2 regions of the Brevibacillus sp. M2.1A genome follow, and region 2 is predicted to be linked to the other one. Evidence: riboswitches for the same ligand, from Rfam matches in the RefSeq annotation. Region 2 holds a riboswitch; the other holds the start of a gene.

Region 1 (7,881 bases), 1.2 Mb from region 2:
ACAACTCAATCCGTTGCCGGAAGTTTTTCCAGGTGACCATCTCCAGCGCTTCCTCTACCGGAAAAAAGCCTGCCTGCAAGCATTCCGGGGTCGTGATCAATTTTCCGCCGATCGGTTTGGCTAAAAATAACGCATTGCAGAGGCTTTTCCTCACATTTTGAAAAATACCGCAAAATTTCGTCACTTCAATCTCTAAACCGCACTCTTCCTTCGTCTCTCGAATGGCTGCCTCCTTGAGAGATTCGCCCTCTTCTACTTTTCCACCGGGCATTTCCCATCCTCTGCGCGGACCCTTGATCAATAAAATCTCCTGACGCTCATTGATAATAATCGCTGCTGTGGAAATCGTATGCCGAGGTGATCCCATATGTACGCCTCCCTTTTTTAAACGACTACTCCAGCGCTGCCAGAAAGTAAGATCCTCCACCAATCTTATACTCGCTATTCTTGCATGCTCCTGCGAGCTTCGCAAAAAACGGTCTTTGCCCGCGATTTTTCCATGCCGTCTGCGCCAATCCCTCCTCAGTCGGTTGGCAAAGCACTACATTTCCCCCCGGAAGTTCAAATGCTTGGCAGATAGCCCCCAGTTTTTTATCGTGGAATACTTCGCTCTTCTCCCACCCAAACCAGCTTTGCCAACGGGCTGTCGCTTCTTCCAGATCCTTTACTGCATAGCCTACTGACTGGAGATGAGCTGCACCGTTCGGATGTGCGGCAATCATACCGCGATTCGTCAAATCTTCTCTTCTCTCTTCATCCGTTTGCGACCATTCAATGAGAAATGGCGGGAGAAGAGCACTATCTGTATCTTCGAGAAACAACATCCGCCACCGAAGCGTCGTACCATCATCACGCGTACGATTTCCCGCAACAGGTCCAGTAACCTGCAAGCCTTGGCTTCGCAGGCGCTCTGCCCACGCATCCATCTCGTTGGTCCGAAGCGCAATCTGACCGAATCCTTCCCCCTTTGCTTCATCCTCGATACATTGACGTACGAGCGGATTCTCTGATTGTCGAGCAAGCTCCTGGTGTTCAACCGCCAAAAATTCAACATAAGAAAGCCCGAAATAACTAAGGCTATTCCATGTCCCCCAAGACGCATGACGCCCTCCAGCTACCGCATGAAAACCCGCTTGGCAAAATTGTTCCGCTGCTTCCTGTGGAGTCCGATGTACAAAATGAACCAAATGATCAAAAGTTAATCGCACCTTTTTTCGCCCCTTTTTCGTATTACTTATAGGATATCAAACTTCATTTATGTAAGGATAGAAAGACAAGGGGGAAAAATGAACGAGAACAGATCAAGCCGGATACATGCTCGGCGCAAGCGCTCACGCAGAAAATGGGTACGTATGGGAAAGAACACGCTCCTATTTAGCTTGTTGGCCATCTTCGTCGTCGGAACCTACTACCTATTCCAAATTGCCATGGATGGAGAACATGCCAACCCGAACACACAGCCTACTCCTGACAATACCGCGAACCAAAAGACTTCTGTGCAGCTCACCTTTGTCGGTGACATCATGATGTCAGGAAATGTTGAGAAAACCTTACTCGCAAACAGCTATGACTACCCATATAAACATGTAAGCTCGCTCTTTTTGCAAGATGATATCACCATTGCCAATTTGGAGACGCCTATCACCGTCACAGGTGTTGCCGCTCAAAACAAGGAGTATGTCTACAAATCATCGCCACTTGCTGTTCCTGCCATGAAAAACGCGGGGATTGATGTGGTGAATCTCGCCAATAACCACTCCATGGACCAAGGAGTTCCAGGATTGTTGGATACTTTTGACGCTTTGGACGAAAACCGGATTGAATACGTCGGCGCCGGTAAAGATGCCAGCCGTGCCTATTCACCTGTATTCATAGAAAAGAACGGCATCAAGATCGCGATTCTCGGCTTCAGCAGGGTCATTCCCGAAACGAGCTGGTTTGCAGGAGATTCCCAGCCAGGTATGGCCGCTTCCTATGATCCTACACTGGCAGTGAAAGCGATCCAGGATGCGAACAGCCAAGCTGATCTCGTCGTGGTGATTGCACACTGGGGCAAGGAACGCTCCGACTATCCTGTCGATCATCAAAAAGAGCTGTCCCGTGCCTACATCGATGCTGGTGCAGATTTGATTGTCGGCGGTCATCCCCACGTACTTCAAGGCTTTGAACGATACAACGACAAATGGATTGCGTACAGTCTTGGCAATTTCATTTTTACACGGTCAAACGAACCCAAGACTTGGGAAACGATGGTCCTGCAAGCAAGCTGTACGAAAAGCGGCGATTGTGAACTGACGATGCTTCCGTTTCACGCAGAATTGGGACAAGCCGTACCCATGAATGAAAGCAATGGCGCTGCCCTGCTAAAACGCATCGAATCCATTTCTGAGAGTGTCGACATTCAAAGTGACGGGCGTGTGCAGCCACGTGCTAAAGCAGTGGAGACTGCCCCCTGACAAAAGAAGCCGTGTTTCCAGATACCTAGAAATACGGCTTTTCTTCATATGATTCCTCTTCCTTACGCAGATTCAAGAACAGGGAAGCAGCGCACTTCTAAGCCAAAATCATTTTTCAACAAAGACTCATGCTCTTCACTGATTCCTGTCACGATCAAGCCTGCGCGCAAGACGCCACCCAAATCGAATTGGACTTTTAGCTTATGTACGTTCACTCCTGCCTGCTGAAGGAAATGCAAGACTCGGTCTGGCGTCGCAGTATGACATGAGCCCTCAAGATAACACAGGACGTGTTCTGCCGAGTCCGATGTAGCTCCAGCTTTGTCAGCCGTTTTTTCTTTCCAGGTAGGATGCGGCGTGAATGGCTGTGTCAATAAATAGGCCAAATCCTCCACGACTGCACTTGCTGTAGGAAGCTCTCCCGCCCCTCTTCCTGTAAACAGCAAGTCTCCCACGATGTTGCCGGATAGCTGGACAGCATTAAATGCGTCGTGGATTTGCGCCAACGGATGGCTCAGCGGAAGCATGGTTGGTTCAACAGATAGGCGAATTCCTTTCTCAGCTTGATAGGCCTGTGCGATCAGCTTGATCCGATACCCCAGCTCGCTTGCAATCCGAATGTGACCTACTGACAAATCTGCAATTCCTTTACGAACAACATCCGCTAAAGGCAGCGATTCTCCGTAAACAAGCTGTGCCAAGATATACAATTTGTACATAGCATCGAAGCCTTCTACATCCGAACGAGGGTCTGCTTCCGCATAGCCCAGCTCCTGCGCTTGCTTGAGCACCTCCTGATATGAGAGCTGCTCTGCTTCCATTTTCGTCAAGATGAAGTTCGTTGTTCCGTTGAGAATACCGCGAACACCTTGGATATCATTCGTGCGAAGGAACTGCCTCAGCACACTCAAGATCGGGATGCCCCCTGCCACACTCGCTTCATAGGCAAGATGCACTTGATGCTGATTTGCCAAATCGACTAGCTCTGTTCCTTTTTTCGCCAGGAGCTCTTTGTTGGCAGTTACCACATGGCAGCCCTTTTTGATCAAAGCACGAACGTAGTCATAGGTAGGTTCTACACCACCCATGACCTCCACCACGATATCCACATCGCTTCTCAATACATCCTCAAAATCTGTTGTCAATAAAGCCGGGTCGACATGAACCGCCCGCTCTTTTTCCGAGTCACGCACCAATGCCTTGACGATTTCAATTCGTTTACCCAGACGAGTAGCCAGCTTCTCCTGTTGCGAGCGAATCGTTTTGATTACGCCTCCACCCACTGTCCCCAATCCCAATAATCCTACGCGTACCACTTCTGCACTCATTCTAACCACCCCATACCCCGAATTTTGGATAAAAAGAAGAAGCCATCTTCGATAAGAAGAAGGCTTGTAAGTAGCTAATGCTCCCCCTCCTTATCTCCCAGGACGTATATGTCCTGCAGGAATTGGCACCTTGTCACAAAATATGCGTGACGGTTGCCGGGCTTCATCGGGCCAGTCCCTCCACCTCTCTGGATAAAGAAAATATGAAATTAAAAAACCTTCTTCGCTAAGAAGAAGGTTCATCTACCAATGGAGTAACCCGCTTCTTATCTTTCGAGACGAAACGTCTCGCAGGAATTGGCACCTTGTCGCTATATGCAACGGTTGCCGGGCTTCATCGGGCCAGACCCTCCACCTCTCTGGATAAGAACCATTTATGCTGTTGAGCTTTATTCTAAGAAATTCCAAGGCAAGCGTCAACAAAATTCTTTCTTTTCTGATTGCAAGCTGATTTTGGCAAAGCTTTCAGTTGTAGGTGAACAGGCTTTCTACCTCTTCCATACTGCAGCAAGTGCAATGAAACACGCCCTCGTGGCAGTCCTCAGGCAGCTCCTTTTCCTCAACATATCCGCACCATTGGCAAATAAAAACTTGAATCATCATACGCCCTCCTCCTCTTTTATCCTGCCCAAAATAAAAAAAGCATTTTCCGCTCGACCGTGACGATCGTTAGAAAATGCCAGAAAAGGAGGGACGTACTTGTCCACTCGCTGTTTTTCGCAAGCCATCTCTAACACCTCCCTATCTCCCGTAGGTCTATCAGTGTTGTCGAAACAGGCAGGTCTCCTGACTATGGGTTCATCGTCTAGCGTCGCCTTCCCCGTCTATTTGGATAGACCAGTGGCTTGTTGGACGCTGACTCCCCTCTTACAGTGGCGGGACCGTGTCGGATTTGCACCGAGCTTCCCTATTATCCTTGGGGCGAATTGGTAACGCCCTAAGGAACCTGTTTCCACCTATGAAATTGTCTTTTCTTGCTACTCTCCTCAGTTATTTTTCCGTGTATTGCGAACCTTGTTCGTGGGCCAGTTGCCATTCCTTCCCCAAATACCGCTCTTTCAAAATGGTAGTGTGGTGAGCTTCATGTCCAGCAATCACGTAGGCCAATGTCCTTGCAGATAGTTTGTTTCCGTTGGCAAGTCCTGTACGCGTCCATGCTTCCGGAGAGATTCCGCGGACCTGCGCGATGGTGGAAGCACGAACAGCCTTGTACTCTTCCAATAAATCTGAGAGGTCTCTTAGTTGAAAGCCCCCGTGTTCAACAAAAGCATTCTCATCAAAACCGACGAGGGGTGTCTGATCTCCTCTCGCAATTCTCAACAAGCGATAGCTCATGATGCGTTCTGTATCGACGAGATGACCCAAAACCTCTTTTACCGTCCATTTGCCTGGTGCATACCGATAATCAATTTGCTCGGGCGCAAGTGAGGAAAATAATGCGACTTGCCTCTCTCCTTGTTGTGTGAGGATCGTTTGCAGCTCCCCCTCCGGTACAAGTCCAATATAATAGTCAAAATAAGCAGCGTATTCATCCCGCTCTGGTCGTCTGAGCATACGTTTCCCACTCCTCGTCATTCAGTTTCGATAGACAAATTGCTATGTAAACCTTCAAACAATAGGACCCTTGCCGGGGCTGCATCGGTGCCAATCAGCTTGAGTGGGGCAGCTACCAGAAAGTACTCGCCTGGTGGGACCTCTGCTAGCCGCAAGCCTTCTATGACAATGACTCCCGCTGCAAACAGCTTTTTATGTGTGGGGTGACCCTCCTGGCTACGTTCGATTCCAAGTGCATCAGTGCCAATGCCCCGCACCCCCAGCTCACTTACATATTCTGCACCTTCCTCTGACAGAAAGATGAATTCAAAAGAGAACGCCTCTTCAAAAGAGTTTTTCGTTTTAAACAGGACAAAATCTCCTCGCGCAAGATCGAATCTCTCCAAGTCAGCGCGTGTGATCCTGTCTTCTACCGCTGTGAGATCGAGAACCTTGCAATTGCCAACTAGCTTCTCCAAGGAAATACTCTCAAATGTATCGCCAGCATTCACCATGTGCAGGGGAGCATCCACATGGGTACCCGTGTGAAGGTCCATATCGATTCTCGATTCGGTTACATACCCACTGGTAGCCGTATGTATTTTCGGCTGCTTTTCCGGCTTGTTTTTATATACCGTCATTCCTTCGTACACGGTGGCGGTTACATCATACATTTTCATCCCAAACCCACTCCCCTTTGCCTACTGTTTTTTTCGATCCGCTGGAAAAGCAATGCCCATCTGTCTTCTCGCTTCATCCATGACCTGCATGGCCATTTTGGAAACTTCATGCGAATTCGTTGCGGATTGTCTGGCCCCAATCCTTGCCAAGCGCAAGAATTCTCTTATTTCATAGTGCATAGTCTTCGGGGTCTGTGGCCTTGTTACTTGCTCGATTCGTCCGTCCCTGTAACGAATGTCCACTTCTTTGAGATGGTTGATTCGATCGATTACCATCGTGGCGTCCTCCCCTTGAATTTCTGCTGGCTGATAGGAGGTCGTAATTTTCGAGTAGCTAATGATGGCATCCATCTGGCGATATTTCAACAGCATACTGCCTTCTCCATCCACGCCAGAATCAAGCACAATTCCTCCTGCTTTGACGTCGTCTGGTCTGCCAAAAAGGATGAGTAACGGATATAGACAATAGATACCGATGTCCATCAAGGCTCCGTTTGAAAAAGCAGGATCAAAAGCACGTAAAACCTTCCCTTCGCGGTAGGCGTCATAGCGCGAAGAATATTGGCAATTGCTCGCAATAAAACGTCGTATTTTTCCCAGCTTGTGAAGGTTGTCTTGTATCGCAAAAAAATTGGGCAACAGTGTAGATTTGACAGCCTCCATGAGAAGCACGTCATTTCTTTTCGCTGCCTCGATCATTTCTTCTACCTCAATTGCATTGGAAGCGAGTGGCTTTTCACACAATACGTGCAGCCCCGCGTCCATGCACTGGATCGCTTGTTCCGCGTGGCAGGAGTTGGGGCTCGCAATATAGACCGCGTCAATATTTTTGCTTGCAGCCATTTCTTCTAGGCTGCTATAGGCGAATGGAGCATGGTACTTGTCAGCGATTTCCTTGGCGCGTTCGATGGTACGTGAATAAACAGCCTGAAGAGAAAATCCTTCTACTTCTTGACCAGCCTGGATAAATTCCTCGGTGATCCAGTTCGTTCCGATTACGCCAAATCGCATCTCATCCGCTCCCTTTTCTTTTTCTATCTCGTTGCAGTGACTGGCACTCGTTCTTCGACCTTATCCAGCCACCACACGAATCCGTCTGCTGCAAGCAATTGCTCTGCGGCCTTTGGTCCGAATGAGCCGGCTTCATACGTAAAGAGCGGTACCAAATTTTCAGCGAAGGCTTCCAAAATCGGTGTCACCCACTCCCACGACAACCGGACCTCATCCCAATGCGCAAAGTAAGTGGAATCCCCCCGGAGTGCATCGAACAAGAGCAGCTCGTACGCTTCTGGCACGTCTTTTGTCCCTGCACTGAAATCTACCGTCACCGGCTCAATCTTACCGCTATTTGTCGGATTCTTACTATTTACCTGCAAAGCAATACCTTCGTTCGGATTCACGCTAATAATCAACAAATTAGGCGATGTCGTTTCATTTTGCTCCTGATATAGCTTTTCGTGCGGATTTTTGAACTCAATGACGATCCTTGTTGATTTTTCTTGCAGTCTTTTGCCCGTGCGAATATAAAAAGGTACCCCTTGCCAAAACGGGTCATCAATCCAGACACGAGTGGCAATATACGTTTCTGTCATGGAAACTGGATCGACACCAGGCTCGTCCCTGTAGCCAGCTACAGGCGTTCCTTGAATATGTCCTGCGCTATACTGACCGCGAATAACGTGGGTCCCGACTTCTTCTTTCTTCATCGGACGCACGGCTGCCATTACCTTGCGTTTTTCTTCGCGGATATGAGCGGATGTGATTCGCTTCGGAAGCTGCATGGCGATGATCATGAGCATTTGCAACATGTGATTTTGAAGCATGTCACGCAGTGCTCCAACTGGCTCGTAATATCCAGCCCGATCCTCGACGCCGACCGTTTCA
Region 2 (7,881 bases):
AATCTCGAAGACACGTCCCGCCGAAATAGTCGCCTGCTGCATTTGCGACAACCGATTCATGATCATGTTGATTGGTTCGAAAAAACGTCCCATGTAATCGACAAAAGCAAAAAGCGCCCCGAAGGAAATCGCGCTATGGAAGGAAGTTGAGCCGTAATACCAGACGATCAGGGTCAAGGAAACTTTCCAGATCAAATCCACCGCTGGGCGCAAAAGCAAGGATTCGAGGTTGATTTCTTTCATCCGCACCTTGAAGTAGCCTTCGTTTACATCAGCAAACTCCTTTTGTACACCTTTCTCCCGACGAAAAGCCTGCACGATCGTCATGTTTTGGATCATTTCATTGATCGTAGTGTTCATATCACCGAGCTTCGCGCGAATCACGGCATAGTAGCGAGAGCTGTACCTTTGATACACGTAGACTAACAGGACGAGCACTGGCACCGTCAAAAAGCAGAAGAGGGCGAGCTCAGGCTGCAAAAGGTAGAGCGCGATCAAGATTCCAATCAAGTAAAGACCGTTCTGTACAAATGTGGCGAGCACACTTACATACAGCTCACGGATGGCTTCTGTATCATTGCTCACACGGGAGACAAGCGCACCTACTGGCGTTTTGTCAAAAAAGGCAACCGGGAGCTTTTGCAAATGGATAAACAGCTTCATCCGCATTTGCTGAATGATGCGCTGGGCGATCTTTTGCAGCCACAAAATCTGGACGTAGTTGAAACCAGCTGAGAGCAAGATCAATGCTCCATAACCTACGGACAGCCAAACAATGGGCAAGACATCCCCCTGATACATCTCCTTGACTTCCTCTGCGGTCAGCCGAATGCCTGTGGAGGTCATCTTTTGACCTGATTGATCCTTCGTTGTTACCTCGAAGCGTTCCCTGCCGTTTTCTGGCGTAATCGGGGTGAATTGCTTCTCCGTGTTTGGATTCACTTTGCCGGACACCAGGTAATAGGTCGTGCCCTCAGTCAGTACCGTTACTTCTTTTTGATTGATCCTGTCCAAAGCAAGACCCGTCTTTGCTGCGACATCTTCACGAATATAGTTCGTACCGTTCAATGAGGCGACTTGCCCCGCTGCTTGTGGTGGCACTTCGTCCAGTTGATACCAAGGTTTTTGGATCGCCAGAATGTGATTATCAATCATGACCTTGGCTAAAAAAGGACCCGCCAGCTCTGCACTCGTCCCCAGCAAGAGCAGGAACAGCGCGCCCAGTATTTGCTTTTGAAATGGCCTGGCGTACTCGGTCAAACGCCCCCATACATTTTCTTTGCTCATGAAACGCTTTCCCCCTCTCTCAACCAGCCACATCCTGTTCCATTTGCTGACGACGGTACTGCTCTGCATACCAGCCGTTGCGTTGCATCAGCTCATCATGTGTCCCCCGCTCGACGATCTGCCCCTCATCCAGCACGAGAATCAGTTGAGCGTGCTGTACCGCAGACAGACGATGGGCCGTAATAATGGTCGTTTTATCCGCGCGCTCCTGTCGCAAATGACGAAGGATGCTTTCCTCCGTCCGCGCGTCCACAGCCGATAAAGAATCGTCGAGAATCAGAATACCCGCATCCATCAAAAGCGCGCGTGCAATGGAAATGCGCTGTTTTTGTCCCCCGGAGAGGGTGACCCCCTTCTCTCCAACCATGGTTTGCAATCCATCTCTGAATTGCTCCAGATCTCTCTTCATCTCCGCAAGCTCCAACGCATGCATCACTTCCTCGGTCGTCGCTTGTGGTTTTCCGAATGTAACATTTTCTGCAATCGTCCGTGAGAACAGCAAATGCTCCTGAGGCACGTAGCCGATTTTTTCCCGCAGCGTATCAAAAGCAAGTTCTTCAATCGGGATGCCCCCGATAAACAGGGCATGTTCCTTCATCTGATATTGATGCAATAAGGCACGGCACAACGTCGACTTGCCGCTCCCTGTCCGTCCGACAATCCCAAGCGTCTCTCCTTCACCCAAACGAAACGAGATGTCGGTGAGTGCCGGCTTGTCAGTGCCCGGATACGTAAAGGAAAAATGGCGTGCTTCCACGGTATTGGCTATTTGACTCGTGACCGGATTCGCTGCCTCTGTCACATCTGGCTGCTCCACCATTAGCTCTGTAAAACGCTTATGGGATGCGCCACCGCGCTGCAACACATTGACCAGCCAACCAAAGGCGAACATCGGCCAAATTAAAAGTCCCAAGTATAAATTGAACGCAACCAAATCCCCTAAGGAAATGGCGCTGGTGAACACCAAATACGTCCCATAGCCTAGCCCGATCAAAAAGCTGAAGCCAATAATAATCGCGATCGTCGGCTCGAACAGGGCGTCGATCCGCGAAACGCTCACATTTCGCTCCAACGTTTTCTCACTAACCCGGCGATATGCCTCGATATCGGCCTTTTCCTGAACAAATGCTCTCAATACCCGAACGCCAGATACGGATTGTTGAACATGATCATTCATCTCTCCGAAGGCTTCCTGCGCCAAGTAAAAACGCTCATGCAGCAGTCTTCCATAGTACGCCGTTGACCAAGCCAAAAACGGCATCGGGATCAGTGCAGCCAGCGTCAGCTTCCAATCAATTGCTGTTACCATGACGCCTAGTGTTAACAAGGTCATGAACAACGCATCGACAAGCGTAAGCACCCCTGTACTCGCCGTTTGTTCGATGGCAGGAATGTCGTTGGTGGCGACAGCCATCAGATCACCACTGCGTTTGCGATGAAAAAACGACGGGGTCATTCTGGTCAAATGGGCAAAAAGTCGCTCGCGCAACGTCCTCTCGAGAATTAAAGCTCCTCCATTTAACAAATACCGCCAGAGAAACCGCAATCCATACAAGCTAACACCCAATACGAGCAAGATGACCACTGTTTGCGTCAAATCAGCGTCCGTCAGGGAACTGTTGCGAATCGAATCCACCGTGTCCCCGATTAATTTCGGCGGCCAAAGCATGAGGACGTCGATGATAAACAGCACAGCGATTCCAATGACGTACCGTTTCCAATAGGCGCGGAAAAACCAAGATAATTGCCGAAGTGTCTGCATGTATTTCACCTCTATTTTTTTCAAGCCTAACAGCACGACTAAAAAAGGGCTTGCGAATCACACGCAGCCCTCTTGATCTGTCTTCACCATCGTAATTTACAGAATTTTCATTGTCAATCGAAGCATACAGTTCAATCTAAGATTTTTTATCGGCTTTCCAGTCAAGCCATTCCTCTTTTAGCAAGCTGTAAGTAGCATGATCCACGTAATGATCGTACAGGAATTCATTCCGGCGCAGTATCCCTTCCAGTTGAAAGCCTAATCGCTCCGGGATCGATCTGCTCTTATAGTTTTCTGTAGCAGCCTGAATCGTTACTTTTTCCAAATCCCATGACCCGAAGATTAATACGTCCAAGTAGGTCGCCACTGCTTCTGTCATCAGACCCTTGCCCTGAAATTGCGCACCCAGCCAATAGCCAATGGACGTCTTTTTGTTGATCCAATCTATCGTATGTACGCCGACTGTGCCAGCCAGACGTCCTTGGTACCAAATGCCATAGTTGATGCCGCGATTATCGTTGTACTGATGGATCGTCGCTTGGATGAATTGACGAGAATCCTCTACCTTCTTCGTATAATTCAGCCACGGCAGCCATTCCATAAGACTTTCCCGGTTCGAATCCGTAAGCAAAAATAACTCCTCAGCATCAGCTAATTCTAATTGTTTCAAGTACGTATCTTCATTGATGGCTATCCGTTGAATCGTTTGCATACGAATCTCCCCTTTTCTTGGATATTTTACTGGAAAACACCAAAATGAGCAAAAAGCGCCCGCCAGCAACAAAAGGCGAACGCTTATAAAAAGTTCTTTTATTTTTTGCTATTGCCGATCTCTTCCGGCTTGAAAATGCCTGTCTCCGTGACGATCGCTGTAATGTACTTCGCAGGCGTTACATCGAACGCAGGATTGTACACTTTGATATCGTCTGGAGCTACCTGTTTGCCCAAGCCATGGGTAATTTCCTCGGCTGGACGTTCTTCAATCGGAATATCTGCGCCTGTCGGTGTCTCCAGATCGACGGAGGACAAGGGAGCTGCCACGTAAAAAGGAATGCCGTGAGCTTTTGCCAATACCGCAACCCCATACGTACCGATTTTATTGGCGACATCTCCGTTCGCTGCTACGCGGTCTGTACCCACGATGACAGCCTCTACTTTCCCTTGGGACATCACCATCGCCGCCATGTTGTCGCAGATCAGCGTCACATCAATCCCTGCTTGCTGCAATTCGAATGCAGTAAGACGAGCGCCTTGCAGGACAGGACGAGTTTCGTCCGCGTACACCTTTAAGTTCCAGCCGCGTTCCTTTGCCAAATAAAAGGGAGCGGTAGCCGTACCGTACGCTGCCGTAGCCAATGCTCCTGGATTACAGTGCGTGAGAATTCCCATACCGTCATGCAACAGAGTCAGCAAATGCTCTCCGATGGTCCGGCATACTTCAGCGTCTTCCTTTTGAATCGCCAGTGCTTCATCGAGCACGGACGCCTTCAACTCGGCAATCGACGCACCGCTTTCTTTTTCAACACGAGCCTTGATGCGATCCAACGCCCAGAACAGATTCACGGCTGTCGGACGGGAAGAGCCCAAGTAGTCTGCCTGCTGGTTCAGTTCCTGCCAAAACTCGTCGTAGTTACTCGCTTCACTGCCACGAATGCCCAGGTAGAGCCCGTAAGCCGCCGCCATGCCAATCGCTGGTGCGCCACGGACTTCCAAGCGTCGGATGGAACCCCATACTTGCTCGGAGGTGGTCAAGTTCAAATAGATCGTTTCTACTGGCAGACGCGTCTGGTCAAGCAAGACCAATGCGTCATTCTCCCACTTAACAGGTGCCAATTGGGTGCTGGTTGTCATACTGTTGTAGCCTCCTGATAGTAACGTTCGGTCACAGTGCGTACGATGTCCGTGATATCTGTCGATTCGTCGATGCCGCCGCGACCGAGAATCAACGCTTCTCCTATCGAGAGCGCCAGACGTTCTGCTTCTGCGCGAGTCTGGTCGTCTTCAATGGCATTCAGGTCTGCTACGCCTGCCAAACCGATGACACGGCGCAAGATTTTGCAGCCGGCATAGCCTGCTGTATCCTGAATCAAGCGCTTCACGTAGCTTTGCCACAGCCCTTCGACATGGGCGCTGCGCTCTTTGGCGTGCTTGTGCCAGAGTTGAACGAATTGCGAAACGAATTCATTCCAGACATCCTCGACCGTTTCCAGTAAGTATTCGCGGTACGCTTCCCGTTCTCCTTGATCTTTTTGCAAACCGTGCTGGCCTGCGTAGTTGAGCAGCAGATTGGCAATGACCGCCCCGATGTCAAAACCGATTGGGCCGTAGTAAGCAAACTCTGGATCGATTGCTTTCAAGCTGTTCTCCGTGATGAAAATACTTCCGGTATGCAAGTCGCCATGCAGCAGCGCTTCCGAGCGCGTAAGGAAATCGTATTTCAGCTTGGCGATTTCCAGCTTCAGCGGCCGGTTGTTCCAGATCGCCTCGACTTCGCGGCGAATCAACGGATTGAAATCGTTGGTAGGCGCATTTTCATATGGATCGGTAAAGACGAGATCTTCTGTGATTTTGCATAATTCTGGATTTATGAATGTTCCGACTAGCGCTTTTTTATCGTACGGATGCGCGCCCAGATCGGATGTGAAGAACAAGGTTTGCGCGAGAAAACGGCCAATTTGCTTCGCGAATAGTGGGTACCGCTTTCCTTCGATCAAACCTTTGCGCATGATGATGTGATCCCCGACGTTTTCCATGACAGTCAACGCAAGCTCCCCGTCGAAATGATACACCTGCGGCACCAGGTCTGGAACGTATTTGTGCTGAATGCGGAGTGCCTCGCTCTCGATGCGAGCCCGATCAATCGTAAGCGGCCAAGATTCTCCCACGACGCGGGCAAAAGGCAGTGCTTGCTTGACAATGACGCTCTTACCGGTTGCCGGCTCCAGAATGTCAAAAACCAGATTGAGGTTACCATCCCCGATTTCACGGCTGGTCAGCTCTGCTCCTTCGCTAAAAAGATCCGGTATTCCTTTTACGTACTCCACTGCTTCCTGTTCAGTCAATGCGCGATATGCCATGATGCCAAAACTCCCCTCTACGTATTTTTCCTCTATCTCTACTTGTTTTGTTTGTGTCCCGAGAGTATTAATTTTAAAATTCTTATCGACGAAAAAAGACCTCTTTTCCCGAAGAAAAGAGGTCGCCGTCGTCACGTGTAAGAACCGTGTTGATGTCCCCCTTATCTTCCAGACCACTTTTGTTTCTGCAGGAATTAGCACCGTGCATGTCGCCTGTCAATCAGTCGCTTCCTCGCGTCTGAATGGCGTCATGTCGGTTGCCGGGTATCATCGGGCCAGTCCCTCCACCTTCTCTGGATAAGGTATCCAAAACGTATTCGGTTTTTGATTTAGTTTGAATCATACAACCAACGCTTCCACGATGTCAACACCCTTTTGTGCAAAAATTCGCACCTTGCTATCAATAGCTGGATTGTGTTCCCGATGCCGCAGGGTGATCCCAATTCCACCAGTCTACTTTGCCTAAAAACGCTGCTGTTATCGACTTTTCGGCCTTGAGCTTCAACAGTTCTTTCGTCGGTCCAGTGAGGACGGCGCCGTAGATTCGCACTCCGTTTTGCTGCATGTAGTTGTATCGTTCGGCTATCTGAAGGTCGCTACGAAATAGCAAAGATCTGCCGACATCGCGAGCCAGATCTTCTTGCTCAGATAAGTACTTCATCTCTTCTAAGTAGGCGGCCATTCTTCTGTTCCCTTCCCCGTTTACCCGAATGGGCGCATCTCCGTAATCCAGTTCATGCTGCGCAAATCCCCACACGTACCCGGGACCGAGAAATCGATTTGCCCCATCGTCTTCTGCTTGCTTTCGCTCCACCCCTGTGTCTACCGCAAACCAAACCGTATCTTGTCCCGAAGAGGTGACATGGCGGGAAACCAATTCATAGTACTCCTCGTATGTTAGGAAGTGATCGAAGGAAATCGCGAGCTGAGAAACGGTCCCCTCAGGTAGCTTCTCCATCGTTGTCCAGGCAGGTGCAGTGCGAGATTCCGTATCCCCCATTTCCCCGTCTGTCGGATAACGGAAATACAGCTTCTGTTCCCTAACCCCGTTCGTCCATTGCGGCTTCGTATTTACGTTCCATAGCACATTCGTACTCTCAAAACGACCAGCGACCTTTTCTTCCCCCCCAACCCGCTCACGTAGTTCCATGCTGATGTTTCCGTACAGCAATCCGACCTGCGAGCCACTACTACCCACTCTCACACCTGGCTGAGTAAAATTGACTATCGACTTCGCAACGCGGAACAGATCTTCATGCATCAGCGACCCGACCCAGCCATTCAAAATCAGCAACACAACTCCGGCCAAAAAGGGAAGCCCTATGGTGAACCCAGCGTTGGACAACCGATTTTTCCATTTCCCCCGGCGCACAATGGCACGCTGTTTTTCAGCCGACAGTGCTTCAGGCTGGTTTATTTTCACCTTGTCCTCCCCCGTTTCTTCCCCCAACAAAAGCCTTTCCAACCGCTGTGCGTACTCCACGTCAGCCGCTATTTCTTCCTCGAATAGTTTTGAATCTTCTTCCGCCATTTCCCCACGCAAATAAGCAAGCAGCCTTTGCTCGCGATGATTCTCATCCTTGTTCATCACTGGCTTTCCTCCCTCCACAACTGCCGCATCTTTTGTCGTCCCCGAAACAAGGAACGCTTGACGTCTGCCAGCTCAATCCCGAGTACCTCTGCCATCTCCGCATAGGAAAACTGCAATGCAGACAACAAAATGACCTGTCTCTGCTTTTCCGGAAGCTTCTCCAA

Evidence for each region. A riboswitch is a leader RNA that binds a small molecule or an ion and turns the genes downstream of it on or off. The one in region 2 is predicted to bind S-adenosylmethionine.
Region 1: it holds a riboswitch for S-adenosylmethionine, as region 2 does, so the genes downstream of both, HP567_RS21335 (homoserine dehydrogenase) here and mtnK (S-methyl-5-thioribose kinase) in region 2, are expected to answer to the same signal.

What each region holds. Positions count from the first base shown of each region.
Region 1 covers NZ_JABSUY020000001.1:4,437,595-4,445,475, forward strand. Annotated here, with positions in the region: gene HP567_RS21320 (NUDIX hydrolase) at 1-367, opposite strand, end outside; gene HP567_RS21325 (VOC family protein) at 393-1,208, opposite strand; gene HP567_RS21330 (CapA family protein) at 1,287-2,456, shown strand; gene HP567_RS21335 (homoserine dehydrogenase) at 2,519-3,784, opposite strand; SAM riboswitch class I at 3,872-3,983, opposite strand; SAM riboswitch class I at 4,048-4,154, opposite strand; gene HP567_RS21340 (hypothetical protein) at 4,250-4,387, opposite strand; cobalamin riboswitch at 4,544-4,749, opposite strand; gene HP567_RS21345 (DinB family protein) at 4,775-5,338, opposite strand; gene HP567_RS21350 (cyclase family protein) at 5,356-5,997, opposite strand; gene HP567_RS21355 (Gfo/Idh/MocA family protein) at 6,019-7,008, opposite strand; gene zwf (glucose-6-phosphate dehydrogenase) at 7,032-7,881, opposite strand, start outside.
Region 2 covers NZ_JABSUY020000001.1:5,662,709-5,670,589, forward strand. Annotated here, with positions in the region: gene HP567_RS27015 (ABC transporter ATP-binding protein) at 1-1,287, opposite strand, end outside; gene HP567_RS27020 (ABC transporter ATP-binding protein) at 1,307-3,049, opposite strand; gene HP567_RS27025 (GNAT family N-acetyltransferase) at 3,186-3,761, opposite strand; gene mtnA (S-methyl-5-thioribose-1-phosphate isomerase) at 3,860-4,900, opposite strand; gene mtnK (S-methyl-5-thioribose kinase) at 4,897-6,126, opposite strand; SAM riboswitch class I at 6,285-6,430, opposite strand; gene HP567_RS27040 (anti-sigma factor) at 6,527-7,714, opposite strand; gene HP567_RS27045 (sigma-70 family RNA polymerase sigma factor) at 7,714-7,881, opposite strand, start outside.